Regions from separate parts of the Bacillus sp. 41-22 genome, predicted to be linked through region 1. Evidence: riboswitches for the same ligand, from Rfam matches in the RefSeq annotation. Region 1 holds a riboswitch; each other region holds the start of a gene.

The links. Region 1 has a riboswitch for thiamine pyrophosphate ahead of tenA (thiaminase II). Riboswitches for the same ligand answer to the same signal wherever they lie in the genome.
Region 2: it holds a riboswitch for thiamine pyrophosphate, as region 1 does, so the genes downstream of both, LCF45_RS02185 (MTH1187 family thiamine-binding protein) here and tenA (thiaminase II) in region 1, are expected to answer to the same signal.
Region 3: it holds a riboswitch for thiamine pyrophosphate, as region 1 does, so the genes downstream of both, thiM (hydroxyethylthiazole kinase) here and tenA (thiaminase II) in region 1, are expected to answer to the same signal.
Region 4: it holds a riboswitch for thiamine pyrophosphate, as region 1 does, so the genes downstream of both, tenA (thiaminase II) here and tenA (thiaminase II) in region 1, are expected to answer to the same signal.

What each region holds. Positions count from the first base shown of each region.
Region 1 covers NZ_CP084035.1:2,616,490-2,621,514, reverse strand. The annotation lists gene LCF45_RS13275 (MocR-like pyridoxine biosynthesis transcription factor PdxR) at 1-760, shown strand, start outside; gene ddlB (D-alanine--D-alanine ligase) at 765-1,679, shown strand; TPP riboswitch at 1,753-1,858, shown strand; gene tenA (thiaminase II) at 1,983-2,669, shown strand; gene LCF45_RS13260 (pPIWI_RE module domain-containing protein) at 3,001-5,025, shown strand, end outside.
Region 2 covers NZ_CP084035.1:420,174-425,198, forward strand. The annotation lists gene LCF45_RS02180 (methyl-accepting chemotaxis protein) at 2-1,741, shown strand; TPP riboswitch at 1,803-1,904, shown strand; gene LCF45_RS02185 (MTH1187 family thiamine-binding protein) at 2,006-2,326, shown strand; gene LCF45_RS02190 (ABC transporter permease) at 2,298-3,071, shown strand; gene LCF45_RS02195 (ABC transporter substrate-binding protein) at 3,068-4,066, shown strand; gene LCF45_RS02200 (ABC transporter ATP-binding protein) at 4,063-4,812, shown strand.
Region 3 covers NZ_CP084035.1:413,491-418,515, reverse strand. The annotation lists gene LCF45_RS02175 (anaerobic C4-dicarboxylate transporter family protein) at 1-164, shown strand, start outside; gene thiE (thiamine phosphate synthase) at 296-955, opposite strand; gene thiM (hydroxyethylthiazole kinase) at 969-1,778, opposite strand; TPP riboswitch at 1,851-1,960, opposite strand; gene topB (DNA topoisomerase III) at 2,189-4,378, shown strand; gene LCF45_RS02155 (YhgE/Pip domain-containing protein) at 4,420-5,025, opposite strand, start outside.
Region 4 covers NZ_CP084035.1:740,329-745,353, forward strand. The annotation lists gene LCF45_RS03765 (SH3 domain-containing protein) at 1-892, opposite strand, end outside; TPP riboswitch at 1,152-1,264, shown strand; TPP riboswitch at 1,325-1,428, shown strand; gene tenA (thiaminase II) at 1,518-2,213, shown strand; gene LCF45_RS03775 (ABC transporter ATP-binding protein) at 2,182-2,931, shown strand; gene LCF45_RS03780 (ABC transporter permease) at 2,931-3,683, shown strand; gene LCF45_RS03785 (ABC transporter substrate-binding protein) at 3,680-4,681, shown strand; gene tenI (thiazole tautomerase TenI) at 4,692-5,025, shown strand, end outside.

The DNA.
Region 1 (5,025 bases):
AATTAATATGAATGATGATGGTATTGATACGAATGAAGTAGAAAAAAGTTTGCGTGAAAAGGATTTTGATTTCGCGTATTTAATCCCTTCTTATCATAATCCAACTGGTATTGTTACGAGTTCGGAGAAAAGAACGGAATTGATGAGGTTATTTTCAAAATACAAGATCCCTATTATAGAGGATGGGTTTAATGAAGAATTACGTTATTCGGGTTCACATTTATCGCCATTATTAACTTTTGCAGGGGCTGGTAATAATGTGATTTATATTAGTAGCTTTTCAAAGGTACTTTTCCCTGGTTTACGTGTAGGTTGGATCATTGCAGATAAAGAACTGATACATTATTTAGAAAGTGTTAAAAGAGCCAGAACCATTCACACATCTACGTTAGATCAAGCTGTTCTGTTTCAATATTTACATGAAGGATATTTTGAAAAATATTTAAAAAAAGCAAGATCTGTTTATAAGAAAAAATATGAGTTAGCTGTTGGGGCGTGTAATCAGTACATTCCGTTTAAAAGAATGACTGGAGACGGTGGACTTCATTTGTTTATAGAGTTGGAAGAAAAAATTCAAGCCCGCACACTTTTACAAAAGTGTTATGAGAAAGGAGTTACGTTTTCTCCTGGAGATGTTTTTTACTCTGATGGAGGAGGAGCGAACACATTCCGATTAGGATTTTCACGTTTGAAAGAACAGGAAATTGTTAGCGGGATTCAAATAATTGGTGAAACTTTAAAAAATGAAACTTGGAGTTGAGAAAATGAGAATTGGCGTTATTATGGGAGGAGTATCCTCTGAAAAACAAGTATCAATTATGACTGGGAATGAAATGATTGCACATTTAGATAAGAGTAAATATGAAATCGTTCCAATTACGTTAAATGAAAAAATGGATTTAATTGAAAAAGCGAAAGACATTGATTTTGCATTGCTAGCATTACACGGAAAGTACGGAGAAGATGGTACAGTTCAAGGGACGCTAGAGAGTTTAGGTATTCCTTATAGCGGTAGCAATATGTTATCTAGCGGTATATGTATGGACAAAAATATTTCGAAAAAGATTTTGCGTTATGAAGGAGTAGAAACACCAGATTGGATTGAACTTACAAAAATGGAGGATCTAAAGCTTGAGGAGTTAGATAAATTAGGATTTCCGTTAGTGGTAAAACCAAACTCTGGCGGCTCAAGTGTTGGAGTTAAGATTGTCTATGATAAAAATGAATTAATCTCTATGCTGGAAACTGTATTCGAATGGGATTCTGAAGTAGTAATTGAGAAGTATATAAAAGGTGACGAGATTACATGTTCAATTTTTGATGGGCAACAGTTACCTATCATTTCGATTCGACATGCTGCTGTGTTCTTTGACTACAATGCAAAATATGATGATACTAGTACAGTTGAAGAAGTTATCGAACTTCCAGCTGAAATAAAGGAACGTGTAAATAAAGCGTCACTGGCTTGTTATAAAGCATTAAAATGTAGTGTTTATGCAAGGGTTGATATGATGGTGAAGGAAGGAATTCCATATGTAATGGAAGTTAATACATTACCAGGGATGACACAATCAAGTTTACTGCCAAAAAGTGCGGAAGCAGCGGGAATTAATTATAGCAAACTATTAGATATGATAATTGAAACTTCATTAAAAGTAAGGAAAGAAGAAGGTTTTTAAGGTAGTTATATAATTAATTCTTTTGACAGTTCCACGAATTATGCTATGATAATTACAATACGACAACTAAATATTTGTCCACTAGGGGGGCCTTTTATAGGCTGAGATCAGATGAAATTTTGAGACTCTTAGTACCTGATCTGGTTAATGCCAGCGTAGGGAAGTGGGAAAGACGTTGCTATTTAACGAATAAATACTGTCAATTTCACTTTCTTTACGCCTGTAAAGAAAGTTTTTTTATTTTACAGCTTTAATAATCGTGGATAAATACGTATATTTTTTACATTATTTGGAGGTAATTAAATGACTTTTTCACAATCATTACGTAAAGAAGTAGATTCAATTTGGGAAGCAAGTTTTAACCATCCTTTTGTAAAAAAACTAGGCGAAGGAACATTAGATTTAGCTAGTTTTCGATATTATGTGCTTCAAGATTCTTATTATTTGAGTCATTTTGCTAGAGTACAAACGTTAGGTGCTGCAAAGGCTCTTGAATTAGAAACGACAGCTCGTATGGCACACCATGCACAAAATACGTATGAAGCTGAGTTATCATTACATGAGAATTTCGCAAAGAAATTAGGGATTACAAAAGAAGAAAAAGATAATTTTATTCCTGCGCCAACTGCATATGCATATACATCTCATATGTATCGTGCAGCTTATGAAGGGCATTTAGGAGATATTATTGCGGCTATTTTACCTTGTTATTGGTTATATTATGAAATCGGTGAACGATTAAAAGAATGTCAACCAGAAGAGCCAATTTATCAAGAATGGATTTCTGCATATGGATCCGATTGGTTCCGTACTCTAGTAGAAGAGCAAATCACACGATTAGATACGATCGCTGAAAAAGTAACAGAGGCAGACCGTAATCGTATGAGACAACATTTTATTTTTAGTAGTCAATATGAATATTCATTTTGGGAAATGGCATATACATTAGAAAAATGGCCGGTGAATGAAGAAGTTAAAGGTGTTATTTAATTAAGAGTGTATAAAGGGTATCGCTATATAAAGAGGCGATACCTTTTATTATATTTAGTTTCTGTAATTTTTTTGTAAATCATAGATAAAAAATATAATAATTCATTATAATGATTTTATAATATAAAGTCCCATAAGGAGGTAGTTATATGTTAATAGTTACTTTATATTAATTTGATTTTAATAATGTTTTATTTGTATAACCAAATGTAATTTAGCTATTTCCTTTAATGTGCTTGGTTAAAAATTGATTCGTTAATGCTTAAAAAATTGGTATCTTTTCTAGTATTACTCATGATCAACATAAATTAAGAGAGGAAGTATTAATAATATGGAAAAATTACAGTTATTAGCATTTAAAAATATAGTAGAACCCCTCTATAATGAGAAAGTATCGTATATTTATTTTCCTATTGAATGGCTTGAGATTGTAGAGATACATTATAGAACATTTTTATTAACGAGCAAATTAAAACTTGTAAATGAAAGATTGTATGAAATGTTTTCTGATATATTATTCATTCAGCATAATCCATATATATTAAAGGAAGATACGCCCTGGATTGTAGCAAAAGAACCAATGAAACAAGAACAGTTAGACTATATTTTCCAAAGCTGGTATGAGGTTATTCATGATTGGAAACCTAATAAATTAATAGATCCACCACATTTAGAATGGCAGTATGATTTAATTAGTAATTTACCAGCATTACATGATAAAAAAACGTTTTCTAAATGGGTACCAGCTCTAATTACTCATATTTTTTGCGAACAGCCTTTACGTATGGAAAATAAAAATGAGGAAGAAATATATTTTTCACCACTGCGATCACAACATGTTTCTGAAGCGATGTCTGAGCCAATTAAAGATGAAGAAACACATGATTATTTCTCTTATGTATATCGGTTTGAATACGTAACTCGTGGAGGTGAGAATATTCCGCTATTAAAAGTATCTGTAGGGATTAGGAGGTTTTATCAACAATATAATCATAAAGATATCCCTATACTTTTAGGGCGAAAGCGGAGCCAAATACTGATTTCAACTCCTGAATTTGAATCAAATAATAAAAAGCAAAGATTTGTAAAGTTAAAAGTACAACAAGCTGTAAAAGGAATAAAGTGGATTAAACGTTTTAGAAATTTAAAAGATGATTATAGGATAGGGGGAGAAGTTAAATTAGAGAACATTCTCCAATGTCCGAAAGAGTATATTAGAGGAACAAAGATAAGAGTGCTTCTTCCATATAACGAAAATATATATAAAGTTCAAGGAACAAAAATAAAATTTGGTATAAAAGTAAGAGAAAAAGAGGAACTTTTTAATGAATTCCAACGAATATGCCCATATTTCACGTTACTTCCAGAATGTGAAAATGTATTAACTAATAATGAGAATGAGTTATTACCTTTATTTGCCCCAAAGGGATTAGACTCAATTACGTTAGAAGTATGGTCAGATGATATAGTAATAGAGATAGAACAAGCGTTATTAGATAGCAAAATAGTTTTAGCTCAAAACGGAGATTCCTCCTATGTATTAAATGCAGACAATCCGGTGTTGTTAAAAATAGTAAGATATAACATTAGGAAATTGTTACAAAATCCATATAGAATGCAATATAGCCATAAAAACAAAAAGAAACTAGTAGACGATGTCGTAAAAGCTGTACATGCTACGGCAGGTGAGCAAAATGAAATGAAATTAGCATTAATTGCAATAAAAAATTGTGATGGTCGCGAAAAAATTAATCCAAAGCAAATTATTCGGGAAGGATTCGCTCAAACGGAACGTATTTCAGCATTTATTAATTTATTTATCGGACAAAGTGTATCTAAAAAAGAAATTATTAATGCCATTCTTAGTTTGTTAGAACAAAAGGGGTTCTTAAAGTGTAGTTGGAATAAGATAAAATTACCGGGGATAATTGTAAATTTATCAATTGAGAAAATGTCTAAATATGATTTCTTACCTATTTTTTCAAAAATAAATGGGAGAGAAATATTATATAAATTATATGGTCAAGAAGAATGGGGCACAATTGATCATACTTTATTAAATATAGGTAATAATAAAGTGTTTTTACCACAACCATCAAAAAGGAATGATATAGGAGTCAGTTTTAAACAATTTATGTCAGAAACATTAGTTGAAATTTCACAAGATGCACATAAACAAAATAAAGAAGTTTATTTTATTGTAGATGCCAATATGAGGAAATATTGGATAGAGGAATTGCAAAATAAAAGCGTTAATATTGGGGTTTCACCTGAAATAATCTCAAATTTAAAAGAGGATATAAACATAATTAGAATTAATACTAACTCAGATGTACCGAACTATATTGTTAGAGAC
Region 2 (5,025 bases), 2.2 Mb from region 1:
AATGGGAAAGTATTGGCACAAGCTATCATTTCTTCAAAAAAATGTATTGTTAACTGTATTAGTTATTTTGACGCTTGTTGGTAGTATGGGGGCGTTAAGTTTTAACATGTTTCAAAATAGTATGATGTCTATATTTGAAAGGCATTCTTTTGAAACAGGAGATACGGTATTACATAAATTAGACGCAGAAATAGTGAGAGATGTTGCAAAAGATCCAACGGCAGAAAGAGAAAAGAGAGAGAAGTTAACAGAGAAATTAGATGAATCAACGGAAGAATTGAACAGTGTTGGACAAACGTATATTGTTGGAGCAAAAGAAAATGAAAAAGGTGAGTTACAAATCGTCGACTTGTCTACAGACTTAGCAAATGTTGTTGAAGTAAAGCCAGGGGACTATTATAAACAACCAGATCTTTGGATGAAAGCATATGATAAGGTAATGAGCACGAAAAAAGCAAACATGACAGTAGTATATGAAGACGCATTAGGATCATGGGTAACGATATTAGAGCCAATTAAAGATGGAGAAGATAATATTGTGGCAATTGTTGCAACCGATGTAGATGCCTCTATTGTTCCTATTACAAAGGGAAAATTCATTATACAAGGTTTAATGTTTATTTGTATTTCTGTTTTAATTGCAACTGTTATTCAATTCTTAATCGTACGTAACGCACTTGCTCCATTGCGGGATTTACGTGAAGGGTTGCGCAAAGTCGGTGAAGGTGATTTAAGTATTAAATTAGAGGAAAGACCAGATGATATTGGTATTATTAATGCGTATTTTAATAATACCATCGAGAAGTTTAAAGGAATTATAGATAAAGTGAAGCAGACAGCAGAACAGGTTTCCTCATCTTCAAAAGAATTGTCAGTGAGTACGAAAGAGAATAGCATGGCAGTTCAAGAAATCGTAAGTTCTATGGTTGAGTTAAGAGCTGGCGCCCAGTCACAAGAAACTTCAGTACCACAGTATTTAGGTATTGTATATGAAATGGAAGATAAGATGGAGGAGATAACGAATGCTGCAAAACAAATGGTGAAAGAGTCTGAAGGTATAGAGCATCATTCAGGAAAAGGAAATGGTGTTATTAAACAGGCGATTAATCAAATGAACATAATACAAAATGCAGTACAAGATTTATCTTCTATTATTTATTCTTTGGAAGCAAGATCAAAAGAAATTAGTGATATTGTAACTGAAATTACAGGTATTTCAAATCAAACTAATTCGCTAGCTTTACATGCTACTATTGAAGCTTCACGTGCTGAGGAAACTGGAGAGGGATTTGCCGTTGTTGCTGATGAAGTGCGTAAATTAGCAGAGCAGACGGAAGCATCAGCAAAAGATATAGCAAAATTAATTGGGGAAACACAAGCTGGAACGGAAGAAGCTGTTGTTTCAATGCAAAAAGCTTCAAAAGAAGTAGAATCAGGAATTAAACTTGTTGAAAGTAGTGGTGCTTTCTTTGAAAAAATTTCGAAATCAGCACAAACTGTTACCAATCAAGTTAGAGCTGTTTCTAGCAATTCAAGTGATATATTGCAAAATAGCCAAAATATTGTTCGTGTTGTAAATGAACTATCACTTATCGCAAATAAGTATGCGAATAGTAGTAGTAATGTTCAAGAAAGTATGAAAGAACAGGAAATGTCTGTACAAGATATTGCTGAATTAGCTAGTTCTTTAAGTTGGCTTTCACAGGAGTTACAAGAGTTAATTGGGGAATTCAAAAGTTAAATGAAGTGATTATGCATGCTTTTGTTTGTTCAATAAAATAAATCATGCTACAATGAAAACGAATTAAGAACCGGGGAGCCAATTGGCTGAGAGGATGTAAGTATACATCGACCCTCAACCTGATCTGGATAATGCCAGCGTAGGGAGTTACTTTAAAGTGATGTAGCATAAGTTATTATAGAATAACTTGTATACAAGGCTTTCCTACATGGTAGGAAAGCCTTTTCTTTTTTTGAAACCATATTTTGTAAGGGGGGTTTTATTATGTCACAACAAGTTACAATTTCATTTTCAGTAGTACCACAAGCGAAGAACAAAGATGTGTATTCCGTTGTTGATAAAGCAATTGAAGTTGTACAACAGTCGGGAGTTCGTTATGAAGTAGGGGCAATGGAAACAACGTTGGAAGGAGAATTAGATGTACTTCTTGACGTCATTAAACGCGCGCAACAAGCTTGCGTCGATGCTGGAGCAGAAGAAGTAATCACTTCTATTAAAATTCACTATCGTCCAAGTACAGGCGTAACGATTGACGAAAAAGTTTGGAAGTACCGTGATGAATATGCAAAACCAGAAGCGATCTAAAATAATCACAACAATTTGGCTTATCCTTCTCATTGCTATATGGGAAGGATCTGTTTCATTATTTAAAATTGAGCCGTGGATTTTACCGAAGCCGTCTGCAATTGTGCAAGAGTTAATTGGAATGAAAGATTTACTATTACCGAATACAGTGCAAACGTTACAGGAAGTAATAATTGGGTTGTTTTTTGCAATTTTACTTGGGACGAGTATTGCTATCATTATGGATGTCATCCCTTTATTTCGGATTTTAATGAATCCATTGCTCGTTATTTCGCAAACAATTCCAATCGTTGTGCTCGCACCATTATTTATTATTTGGTTTGGATACGGAATGTTGCCAAAAGTAATGGTTGTTATTCTTGTTTGTTTCTTCCCAATTGCGCTTAGCATTTTAGAAGGTTTCCAAACGGTAGATAAAAATATGCTGAAACTGTTACAAACAATGAAGGCAACGAAATGGCAAGTTTACCAGAAAGTAAAGTTTCCAGCAGTACTCCCATACTTCTTCTCAGGTTTAAAAATTGCTGTTACATATAGTGTGATGGGGGCGATTATTGGGGAATGGCTTGGTGCCAGCGAAGGATTAGGAGTTATGCTTACAAGAGCAACAAAATCCTTTTTAACGGCTCGAGTATTTGGTGTTGCAGCGATTATCGTCATGGTGACATTATGTCTGTACTTTATTGTTGAATTTATGGCAAGAATAACAGCACCATGGATATACAGAAAGGGCGGCAGAAAATGAAAAAAGGTTTAAAAATTATGTTAGCTGCATTATTAGCAGTAACTGTTGCTGGATGTAATCCGGCGAAGAAAGAAGAAAGTTCAAGTAAAGATAAAAAAGTAAAAGTCGTTTTAGATTGGTTTCCAAATACGAATCATACTGGCTTATATGTAGCGCAAACGACAGATTATTACAAAAAGCAAGGGCTTGATGTAGAAATTATCCAGCCTGGTGATAATGTAACGGCAGAGCAGATGATTGCTTCTGGGAAAGCAGACTTTGCGATAAGCGCACAAGAAAATGTAACATTAGCTCGTGTTGAAGGAATCCCAGTTGTTTCTGTTGGTGCAATTATTCAGCATAATACCTCTGCTTTTGCATCTCTAAAAAAAGATAATATGACGTCACCGAAAGATTTTGAAGGTAAACGTTATGGCGGCTGGGGGGGACCAGCAGAAGAAGCGACGTTAAAGACGATTATGGAGAAACATCAAGCTGATTTTAATAAAGTTGAAAAAATTATTCTTGGACAAACAGATTTCTTTAAATCAATCGGTCGTGATGCAGACTTTGAATGGATTTATTATGGATGGGATGGAATTGAAGCGAAGCGTCAAGGAAAAGAGTTAAATACAATTATGGTAAAAGACTTAGATCCAGCGCTTGATTTCTATAGTCCTGTTATTATTACAAGTGAAAAACATACGAAGCAAGATAAAGATTTTGTGAAAAAATTTATGACGGCAACGACAGAAGGTTATGATTTTGCAATTAAAGAACCGAAAGAAGCTGCGGATATTTTAATTAAAGCTGTTCCAGATGTGAATAAAGAATTAGTACAAGAAAGCCAAAAGTGGTTAAGTACAAAGTATCAAGATGATGCAAAAGCGTGGGGAGTACAGAAGGAAGAGATTTGGACGAATTACATGAATTTCTTATATGACAACAAAGTTATTAAAAAGAAAATCGATGTAAAAGATGCCTTTACAAATGAATTCCTTCCAAGTGAAAAATGAGTGGATTACAAATAAAAGATATTGTAAAAGCTTTCGATGGAAAGAATGTATTAGCAAATATTAGTGCGTCTATACAAGAGGGAGAGTTTGTCTCTTTTGTAGGTCCGAGTGGTTGTGGAAAAAGTACATTATTAAATATGATTGCAAGTGTTGAAGAGCCAACGAGCGGAGAAGTGTTTTATAACGAGGAGTATGTAAAAAAACAAGATGTTGTTAGTTATATGCCGCAACAAGATTTATTACTACCGTGGCGATCGGCTTTGCAAAATATCGTTCTTCCATTGGAAATCGAAGGGAAGCCTAAAAGACAAAGGCTGACAGAAGGAATGGAAGCATTAAAGCAATTTGAGCTAGATGAATACGCAGATCATTATCCAGATGAGTTATCAGGTGGAATGCGTCAAAGAATTAGTTTCCTTCGTACGTATTTATGTGAAAAGCCAATTATGCTGCTGGATGAGCCTTTTGGAAAATTAGATGCATTTACAAAAATGGAAGTACACAGTTGGCTTTTAAATTCTTGGCATCAAGAAAAGCAAACAATTGTTATGGTTACACATGACTTAGATGAGGCAATTTTACTTTCTGATCGCGTATTTATTTTATCTCAAAGACCAGCATCAATAGTTGGCGAGGTCCAAGTGGAATTACCTAGGCCGCGAACGATGGATATGTTAACATCTCTTGAGTTAAAGAAGGATAAGGAAGAAATTTTAAGAGTATTGGCTCCTTACATGAAAAAATAGAAAAAAGTCTTTTAACAGTTTTTTGTATAATTGCTGTTAAGAGGCTTTTTTCTATTGAAGGAGAAAGATGAAATCTATAGGGGAAATAGTGGGTTCATTAACATCGGATAAATTGGAAGAAGGAACAAAAGAAAAAGTAGAGAATAGAATATAACAGAGTGATTTATACTCTTAATATAACAAACGTTAAAGGAGTGAAAGGATAAAATGACT
Region 3 (5,025 bases), 2.2 Mb from region 1:
TCATTCCAAACTACGGGACAATCGTTGCTGCAATTAACTTTGACCGTACTGGTACAACAGGAATTGGTAAATATGTTTTAAATCATAGCTTTATGATTCCGGGCCTGATCGCAACCTTTACTTCTATCGGAATTGGAATGCTCTTAATTTCAATTATGTTTTAAATAAAGTGAAACTTTAATCAGTGGGGGGTTTTGTTCTTCCCCCACTGATTATTAGCCCGCACCAATCGGGCTTTTACCGGCGTAAGACTCCCACAAATAGCAGGATAAACGAAACAACTCATTTTGCGACTCTACAAACTCTTATTTACTTCCTCAACTAATTTCTTCGTACCTTCATACGCAGATTCCGCTAAGCTAATCGCTGAAATAACTGAAACACCATCCGCACCCGCTTCTATAACAGAAGCTGTATTTTCAATTGTAATCCCACCAATCCCAACGATCGGTATTGTAATCTCTTGTTCCCTAAAATACTTTAGACCTTCCGTTCCTTGAACCGCTTTTGTATCTTTTTTCGTACTCGTCGGGAAAATTGGACCAACTCCTAAATAATCAGCTCCATTTTCAATCGCCCAGCGTGCTTCTTCAATTGTATGTGTAGATACACCAACAATTTTATCACCCATTTTTTCACGAACAGAAGTAATTCCTTCATCATCTTGTCCAACATGCACGCCATCTGCATCTAACTCGAGGGCTAGTTCCACATCATCATTTACGATGAATGGTACACCGTACTCCTTGCAAAGCGCTTGTAGTTCTTTCGCAAAATCAATACGTTTCTCTCCCGTTAAAGCCCCTTCTCCCTTTTCACGAAGTTGAAAAATTGTTATACCACCTTCTAGTGCATCTCTCAATACTTGTAGTGGCTCCTTCGTACAATTGTTACTTCCCATAATAAAATATACTGGTAATAACCTAGACATTTCATCCATTGTAATGCGCGACATCTAGTTCCTCTCCTTACTGTATAACCTCAATCTTTCCATACTTCTCAATATCATCTGAAGTTGTATTCGCTAACTGATTTAAAAATTCAATTTGAAAGCTTCCTGGTCCATTCTCTACTGTTTTCGAAGCCGCTACTTCTGCTGCTACTCCATAGAATGTTAATGCGGCTACTGCTGCCTTTACATAATCCTTTTCTACCGCTACAAATGCTCCTATTACAGAAGTTAGTAAACAACCTGTTCCAGTAACTTTCGTTAAAATAGGATGGCCATTTCGAATAAGAATAGTTCGCTCTCCATCTGTAACAACATCTTCTTGTCCAGTAATTATCGCAACTGTATTTAATTCATCCGCTGCCTGTTTTGCAATATTTAAAACATTACCGTTTCCAGTACCAGCATCTACACCTTTAATTTCCCATTTCTCATTAATAACGTTAGCTATTTCAGCCGCATTTCCGCGGATAACAGCTAAATCGATTTCAGCTGGAATATATCTCGCAACTTCTGTTCGATAAGAAGTTGCTCCTGCCCCAACTGGATCAAACAATACTGGTACATCATTCTTATTTGCTGATTTACCAGCAAGTAACATCGCTTCTACCTCTTCAGGACGAAGTGTACCCATATTTAAAACAAGGGCTCCCGCAATGCTAGCCATTTCTGCTACTTCTTCTTTTGCATACGCCATTATAGGTGATGCTCCTAATGCTAACAAACCGTTTGCTGTAAAATTTGTTACAACAACATTTGTAATATTATGCACGAGTGGATTAGACTCTCTCACCAAATCCACTACTTTACTAATTTCTTTCATATTCATCCTTTTCATCTCCTAACTATAGTAATGGGAGATACACAAAAAGGCACTTTGCGCGTACGCAAAGTGCCTGAACATGTGCTTTTACACTCTCCCTACGCTGGCATTATCCAACAGGTTCAAATGGTCAATGACGGACTAGTCATACTCTCAGTTTGCATCCACAAACTCCCATGTGTTTATTATTCATCTACTTCAAAGTCTACTCTTATTCTAGTAAAATAACAAGTTCTTTACTTTTATAGAATGATAGAGATCAGAACTCTCCTGGTTCAACCATTCTTCGCCTTTATATAAGTAAAACTCTCACACGTATATTTCACCACAAATAACTCAAACCGTCAGCAAGACTGAATAGAACAAAGATGTATGCTATATTTAACGTATGGAAATTTGAAAGGATGTTTTTAAATATGGCAAAAAGTATTGTAATTGCTGAAAAACCTTCTGTTGCACGTGATATCGCACGTGTACTGAAATGTGATAAAAAAGGGAACGGCTATCTTGAAGGTAGTAAATATATTGTTACTTGGGCTTTAGGTCATCTCGTTACATTAGCTGATCCAGAAAGCTATGATGTGAAATATAAACAGTGGAATTTAGAAGATTTACCAATGCTACCGGAGCGTTTAAAACTAACCGTTATTAAACAAACAGGGAAACAGTTTAACGCTGTAAAAAGTCAGCTTCTTAGAAAAGATGTAAATGAAATCATTATAGCTACTGACGCCGGTCGTGAGGGCGAGTTGGTCGCACGCTGGATTATCGATAAAGTTAAAATGCAGAAACCGATTAAACGTCTATGGATTTCATCTGTTACCGATAAAGCAATTAAAGATGGCTTCGCAAATTTAAAACCAGGAAAAGCATATGACAATCTATACGCTTCAGCTGTCGCACGTTCAGAGGCTGACTGGTATATCGGACTTAATGCGACTCGAGCATTAACTACTCGCTTTAATGCCCAACTAAATTGTGGTCGTGTTCAAACACCTACTGTAGCCATGATTGCAAGCCGTGAAGATGAAATCAAACATTTCAAAGCTCAAACTTACTATGGTATCGAAGCTCAAACAGCTGAGAGATTAAAGCTAACTTGGCAAGATACAAAAGGAAATAGCCGTAGCTTTAATAAAGAAAAAACTGATGCAATCGTGAACAAAATTAGTAAGCAAAATGCTACTGTTGTAGACATTGATAAAAAACAAAAGAAATCGTTCGCCCCTGGTCTTTACGATTTAACTGAGCTACAACGTGATGCGAATAAAATATTTGGTTACTCTGCGAAAGAAACATTAAACATTATGCAAAAATTATATGAACAGCATAAAGTTTTAACGTACCCTCGTACAGATTCACGCTATATTTCATCTGATATTGTCGGAACACTTCCAGAGCGTCTGAAGGCTTGCGGAGTTGGAGAATACCGTCCTTTAGCACATAAAGTATTGCAGAAACCTGTAAAATCTAATAAATCATTTGTTGATGATAGTAAAGTAAGTGATCATCACGCAATTATTCCAACAGAGAGCTATGTAAACTTCTCAGCTTTCACAGATAAAGAACGTAAAATTTATGACTTAGTTGTAAAACGTTTCTTAGCTGTTTTATTCCCGGCCTTTGAATATGAACAACTAACATTGCGCACGAAAATTGGTGACGAAACGTTCATCGCACGCGGAAAAACGATTTTACATGCTGGTTGGAAAGAGGTTTATGAAAATCGATTTGAAGATGATGATGTAAGCGATGATGTAAAAGAACAAATCTTACCTCGCATCGAAAAAGGCGATACATTAAACATAAAACTAATTGTCCAAACATCAGGTCAAACGAAAGCACCTGCACGTTTTAATGAAGCAACATTACTTTCAGCGATGGAAAACCCAACAAAATACATGGATACGCAAAACAAACAACTTGCTGACACGTTAAAGTCAACTGGTGGATTAGGTACTGTAGCTACACGAGCTGATATTATCGACAAGTTATTCAATTCGTTCTTGCTTGAAAAACGTGGTAAAGATATTCACATTACTTCAAAAGGCCGTCAGTTACTTGATTTAGTGCCAGAAGAACTGAAATCTCCTACACTAACTGGTGAATGGGAGCAAAAGTTAGAAGCTATCGCTAAAGGAAAATTAAAGAAAGAAGTATTCATTTCAGAAATGAAGAACTATACGAAAGAAATTGTTGCTGAAATTAAATCGAGTGATAAGAAATATAAACACGACAACATTTCAACGAAGTCTTGTCCAGACTGTGGTAAACCAATGTTAGAAGTAAACGGTAAAAAAGGTAAAATGCTTGTATGCCAAGATCGCGAATGTGGTCACCGTAAAAATGTATCCCGCACTACAAATGCACGCTGTCCTCAGTGTAAAAAGAAACTAGAACTTCGTGGTGAAGGAGCAGGCCAAATTTTCGCATGTAAATGTGGCTATCGTGAGAAACTTTCTACATTCCAAGAGAGACGTAAAAAAGAATCCGGCAGCAAAGCTGATAAACGCGACGTTCAAAAATATATGAAACAGCAGAACAAAGAAGAAGAACCATTAAACAATCCATTCGCAGAAGCATTAAAGAAATTAAAATTTGATTAAACAAAAAGGTTCCTACCACTATCGGTAGGAACCTTTTATTTTTAATGAATAATTTTACTTCCTTTTGCGTTCTCAACAAACTTTTCACTTGATTTGTTAATTGGTGTTTTCAGTAATAACGCAGCCACAATCATAACTACTACGAAAACACTTAACACAAGTAAATCTCTAGTTACTATATCCCAAAGCATTCCGCCAACTGTTTCACGAATTGCACTAATTGCATATGTGAATGGTAAGAACGGATAAATTGCTTGGAAGAACGGTGGTGTCATTTGAATTGGGAATGTTCCGCCTGATCCCGCTACTTGCAGTACAAGTAAAATGATCGCCATCGATTTCCCAACGTTTCCGAAAATAGAAACGAGTGAGTATACGATACAAACAAAGACTCCCCCAATAAATAAACTAAATAACACAAACCAGAACTTATCGACTACGTACGTACCGAGTAAGAATATATCTCCCATTGATACGATAAACGCTTGTGAAAGACCTATCGTTAAGAATGTTAATAAACGTCCGAAGTAAACTTCATGGCTCTTATAATTCGCGCCCTCTTCGTGTACTTCTACCGTTAATAATGAAACCATTAATAATGCGCCTACCCATAATGCAAGCACTGTATAGAATGGTGACATTGCTGA
Region 4 (5,025 bases), 1.9 Mb from region 1:
CAACCTTACCTGCAGCAGCAGCTTGAATAGAGACATTTCCTTGTGCTGCTATATCTATACCATAATGCATTTGCTCCCAGCGCATATCAAAAGTGGAGCTGATTTTCCCTTGAGTAGGGAATTTGAAAACTGCTGGAATTGATGCAGGTTGAGCTGTTTTAGCTTGTGGTTGATTTTGCACTACATAGTGTTTTGCTACATATCCGTATCCTGTGCCAAAACGAATTTTATACCAAGTACCTACCGTTTCTACTACTTGTACTTGTGTACCATTTTGTAATGAGCCAAGTAGAGTGCCACTTGTGCTAGCATTGCTACGCACATTTAATTTTGGTGTTGCAACAGTATAAGAAGGAGAACCTTGTACTGTTACACCTTTTACTAGAGGTGTGGATCCATTAGATACAAATGTTTTTTGTACGTAACCAATTTGACCGTTATGTAATATTTTGTACCAATCTCCTTGTTCACCTTGAATGGTAATGAATTGACCATTTGGTAATATATCTAGAATAGAAGACTCTGTATTAGGTTCAGAACGAACGTTTAATGCGTTTGCATTTACGATATATTGAGACTTTGGTTGAACATTTTTTTTGAATAGAATTGCATCTTTTTTCATATAGCCTGTTTTGTTGTTAACAGATACTTTATACCAATCTTGAACTGTTTCAAGAATAGTAACCGGGCTATTAAATCGAATGGTATCAACTATTGCACTGTCTGTATGGCTATTTTGATGTAGTGCAACGTTGTCAATTTTTACATATCCAGTTTTTACTGTAGATGGTTGCTTAGCAGCCGCTGTTTGTATATCGGATTCTCCCATAGAAGGAAGTAAAGAAGCAATTGCGATAGTAGTTGCTGTTAAAGCTGTGGCTTTCATATTCATGTAATAAAGACCTCCTCTAGTTGTATAGTTGTAATTTTATTATAGTATAAAGATATAATATATTGGTCGTATTCACATAAATGTAATATGAAATCAATAAAAATAATGTCAGAAGAGAGATTCGTATATAAATATTGTATATATCATTTGTGAGGTCGCATTTATATTTGTTTAACACGTTAAGAATTAATTCTTAATTAAGAAAATTAAAACAGTTGATGATGTCTTATGGCGATGTTATACTGACAGTGATAATTTTATAGTTTGCTAGGAGGGCTGGTGTTGCCAGCTGAGAGTAGGGCCATAAGCCTTTGATCCTTTTTATTACCTGATCTAGATTATGCTAGCGTAGGGAAGCAATTCGGACATTAACAATGAGTCCCCGTTTCTTTGCGTATAGAAACGGGGCTTTTTTATTTGAAAATTTCATATTAACACCACTAGGGGTGCTTTTCGTGCTGAGAGAGGAATAATCCTTAACCCTTACAACACCTGATCTAGATAATACTAGCGAAGGGAAGTGGAACAACGAATAAATTATAATTTTATTTGCTGTAACCACTTCTTATATACAGAAGTGGTTTTTTTATTGAGATAAATAGATATATAGGAAGGGGAATTATTAATGAAATTTTGTGAAAGATTATTTGATACGGTGCAGCCTGTTTGGGAGAAAAGTCATAATCATCCGTTTGTAGTAGGTATGGGGGATGGTACGTTGGAAAAAGACAAATTCCAGTACTATATTATTCAAGATTATTTATATTTGTTAGATTATGCAAAGCTATATGCAATTGGGGTTGTAAAGGCAACGAATCCACAAGTTATGGCAAAATTTGCAGAGCAAATTGATGGGATTTTAAATGGAGAAATGACGATCCATAAACAGTATGCAAATAAACTTGGCATTACTGTAGAGGAGATAGAATCTGCGAAACCATCTGCTAAAAATTTAGCCTATACAAATTACATGATGTCTGTATCTCAAAATGGCACACTTGCAGAATTAATATCAGCTTTACTTCCATGTATGTGGAGCTATTGGGAGATCGGAAAGCGTTTAAATGATATTCCTGGAGCAAGCGATCATGAGTTCTTTGGAGAGTGGATTCAAGGATATTGTTCTGAAGAATACGGTAACCTTTGTATTTGGTTAATAGATTTATTAAATGAAATGGCAGTTGGAAAGTCAGAGAAAGAGCTAGACCGATTAGAGGAGATTTTCTTATATTCCAGCCGATTTGAATATTTATTCTGGGATATGGCTTATCGTAAGGAGATGTGGGGTTTTGAGGAGCAAGAACATACTACAGTTTCATAATGTTTCCTTTCATTATGATGAGAAACCAATCATCAATGAATTAAATGCTTCTATACAAGATAAAGAGTTTGTAAGTATTATCGGGCCGAGTGGATGCGGGAAAAGTACTTTATTTCGCCTTATTTCAGGCTTAGAAGAGGCAAGTACTGGACAGATAGAGCTGACAAAAACAAAGAGTCATCCTGTAGGGTATATGCCCCAAAAAGATATGCTCTTGCCGTGGAGGACGATTATTGAGAATGCTGCCCTGCCGCTAGAGTGCCAAGGTGTGCAGAAGAAAGAAGCGCAAGTAAAAGCGAAAGAACTGTTACATAAATTTGGTTTACAAGGGTACGAGAAAAAATATCCGAAAGATTTATCTGGTGGTATGAGGCAACGCGTATCTTTTATCCGAACTTTATTAACAGGCGGGGAGATATTATTGTTAGATGAACCGTTTAGCGCATTGGACGCTTTAACGAAGGCATCTTTGCAAGAATGGTTGTTTGAACAATGGAAAGAGTGGGAAAAAACAATTTTATTTATCACTCATGATGTTGAAGAAGCATTGTTTCTTTCTAATCGAATTTTGGTTGTAGAAAATCAACCGATAGCAACTTTAACTGAGCGAATTGTGCCGCTTGATCGTAACCGAACAAGAAAAGATTTATATAAGCCTGAAGTGTTAGCGCTTAAAGAAGAGCTCCTTAGTATGTTACAAAGGCAGGTACTCGTATGATGAATCGCTTGAAGGAGTTATTACCTGCCCTAATATTAAGTGGAATTTTACTTGCTCTGTGGGAAGTAGGAGCAAGAATTGTAGATGAGATGTACATTTTGCCATCACCTTCTGCAATTGTAATGAAGATATGGGCGCTGAAAGATATATTATTTACGGTTCATTTACCTGCAACGTTGTACGTCGTTTTAATAGGCGTTGTTATTTCTATCGTACTGGGCGTAGGGCTAGCAATGTTAATGAATGCGAGTACGTGGATGGAAAGAGCATTTTATCCGTTATTAGTTGCTTCACAAACCATCCCGATTACTGCGCTTGCGCCGCTCTTCGTTTTATGGTTTGGATATACCATCTGGAGTAAGGTTGTTGTTACCGTTTTAATTACGTTTTTCCCAATTGCGGTCAATACGTATGATGGACTGCGCAGTACGAAAAAAGAATGGGAGGAGCTATTAGTTACATATGGTGCAACGAAAAAAGATGTTTTTCTAAAGCTAAAGTTGCCATCTGCTCTTCCTTACTTTTTTTCAGCGTTAAAAATTGCGGTACCACTTAGCGTTATTGGGGCAGCGATTGGTGAATGGCTCGGTGCACAAGCTGGGCTTGGATATTTCAGTAAAAGAATGATGACGCAGTTAGACGGAGCTGGTGTATTTGCACCAATTGTATTGTTATCATTATTAGCTATTTTCTTCGTCATACTTATTTCCATATTGGAAAAGAAATTTATTAGTTGGAGGAAACATTCATGAAATTATTAAAACGCATCTTTGTGTTTACATTATTAGTTGCAATGATTGCAGGATGTTCGAGTAACTCGGCATCAGATAAGAATAAATCAGAAAAAGAAATAACAGTAATGCTTGATTGGTACCCGAATGCGGTACATAGCTTTATTTATACGGCAATTGAAAAAGGATACTTTAAAGAAGAAGGAGTGAAGGTGAATATTAAATTCCCTTCTAATCCGACTGATCCATTAACGCTAGCGGCAGCAGGGAAAGTGACAGTTGGTTTGTATTATCAACCAGATGTTGTCATGGCAAAAGCAAATGAACAAATTCCAGTGAAATCAATTGGAGCTGTCGTACGTTCACCGTTAAATCATGTTGTATCACTGAAATCAGCAGGCATTCAATCGCCAAAAGATTTAGAGGGGAAAACAGTTGGATATTCTGGAACACCTTTAAGTGAGATGTATTTAAAAACGATGGTAAAAGAAGCTGGTGGTAATCCAGATACAGTGAAAGTAGTCGATGTTGGCTTTGATTTAGTACCAGCATTAATTACGAAAAAAGTGGATGCGGTAACAGGGGCATACATTAACCATGAAGTACCTGTTATGCGTCATGAAGGTCATGAACCAGCATACTTTAATCCAGCAGATTATGGTGTACCGAACTATCATGAGCTTGTGTTTGTAACGGGTGATAAAACGTTGAAAAAAGATAAAGAAGCATTGCAAGCCTTTTTACGTGGGGCACAAAAAGGGTATGACTTTATGAAGAAAAAACCCGATGAAGCATTAAATATTTTATTAAATCATCAAGAAAAAGAAAACTTCCCGCTTGTACCAGAAGTTGAAAAAGAAAGTATGAAAATTTTATTAGAGAAGATGGAAACGAAAGATGAGCCATTCTTATCGGATTCAAAAGAGTCATGGGAGAAACAAAACAAATGGTTGAAAGACAAAGGAATGACGAAAGAAATCGTTCCAGCCGATGAATTATTTGAAAACATTTTAAAGTAGGCGAATGAATATGAAAAATGAGCTCCATGTAATCTCAAATGGCCATATGCCATTCGAAGAGTTAGTGAATGTAGCGATGCAAATTGAGAGTGAGATCGATTATTTGCATATTCGTGAGCGTGAGAAAAGTACGAAGGAATTGTATGAAGGTGTGGAAAGTCTTTTGGGGAAAGGCTTTCCAGCATCGAAGATAGTGATAAATGATCGAATTGATATTGCTATTCTATTAAATATTCCGCGTGTTCAGCTAGGATATCGAAGCGCAGATGTAAGGTTAGTAAAAGAAAAGTTTTCTTATTTGCATGTCGGTTATTCAGTACATTCGCTAGATGAAGCGATAGTAG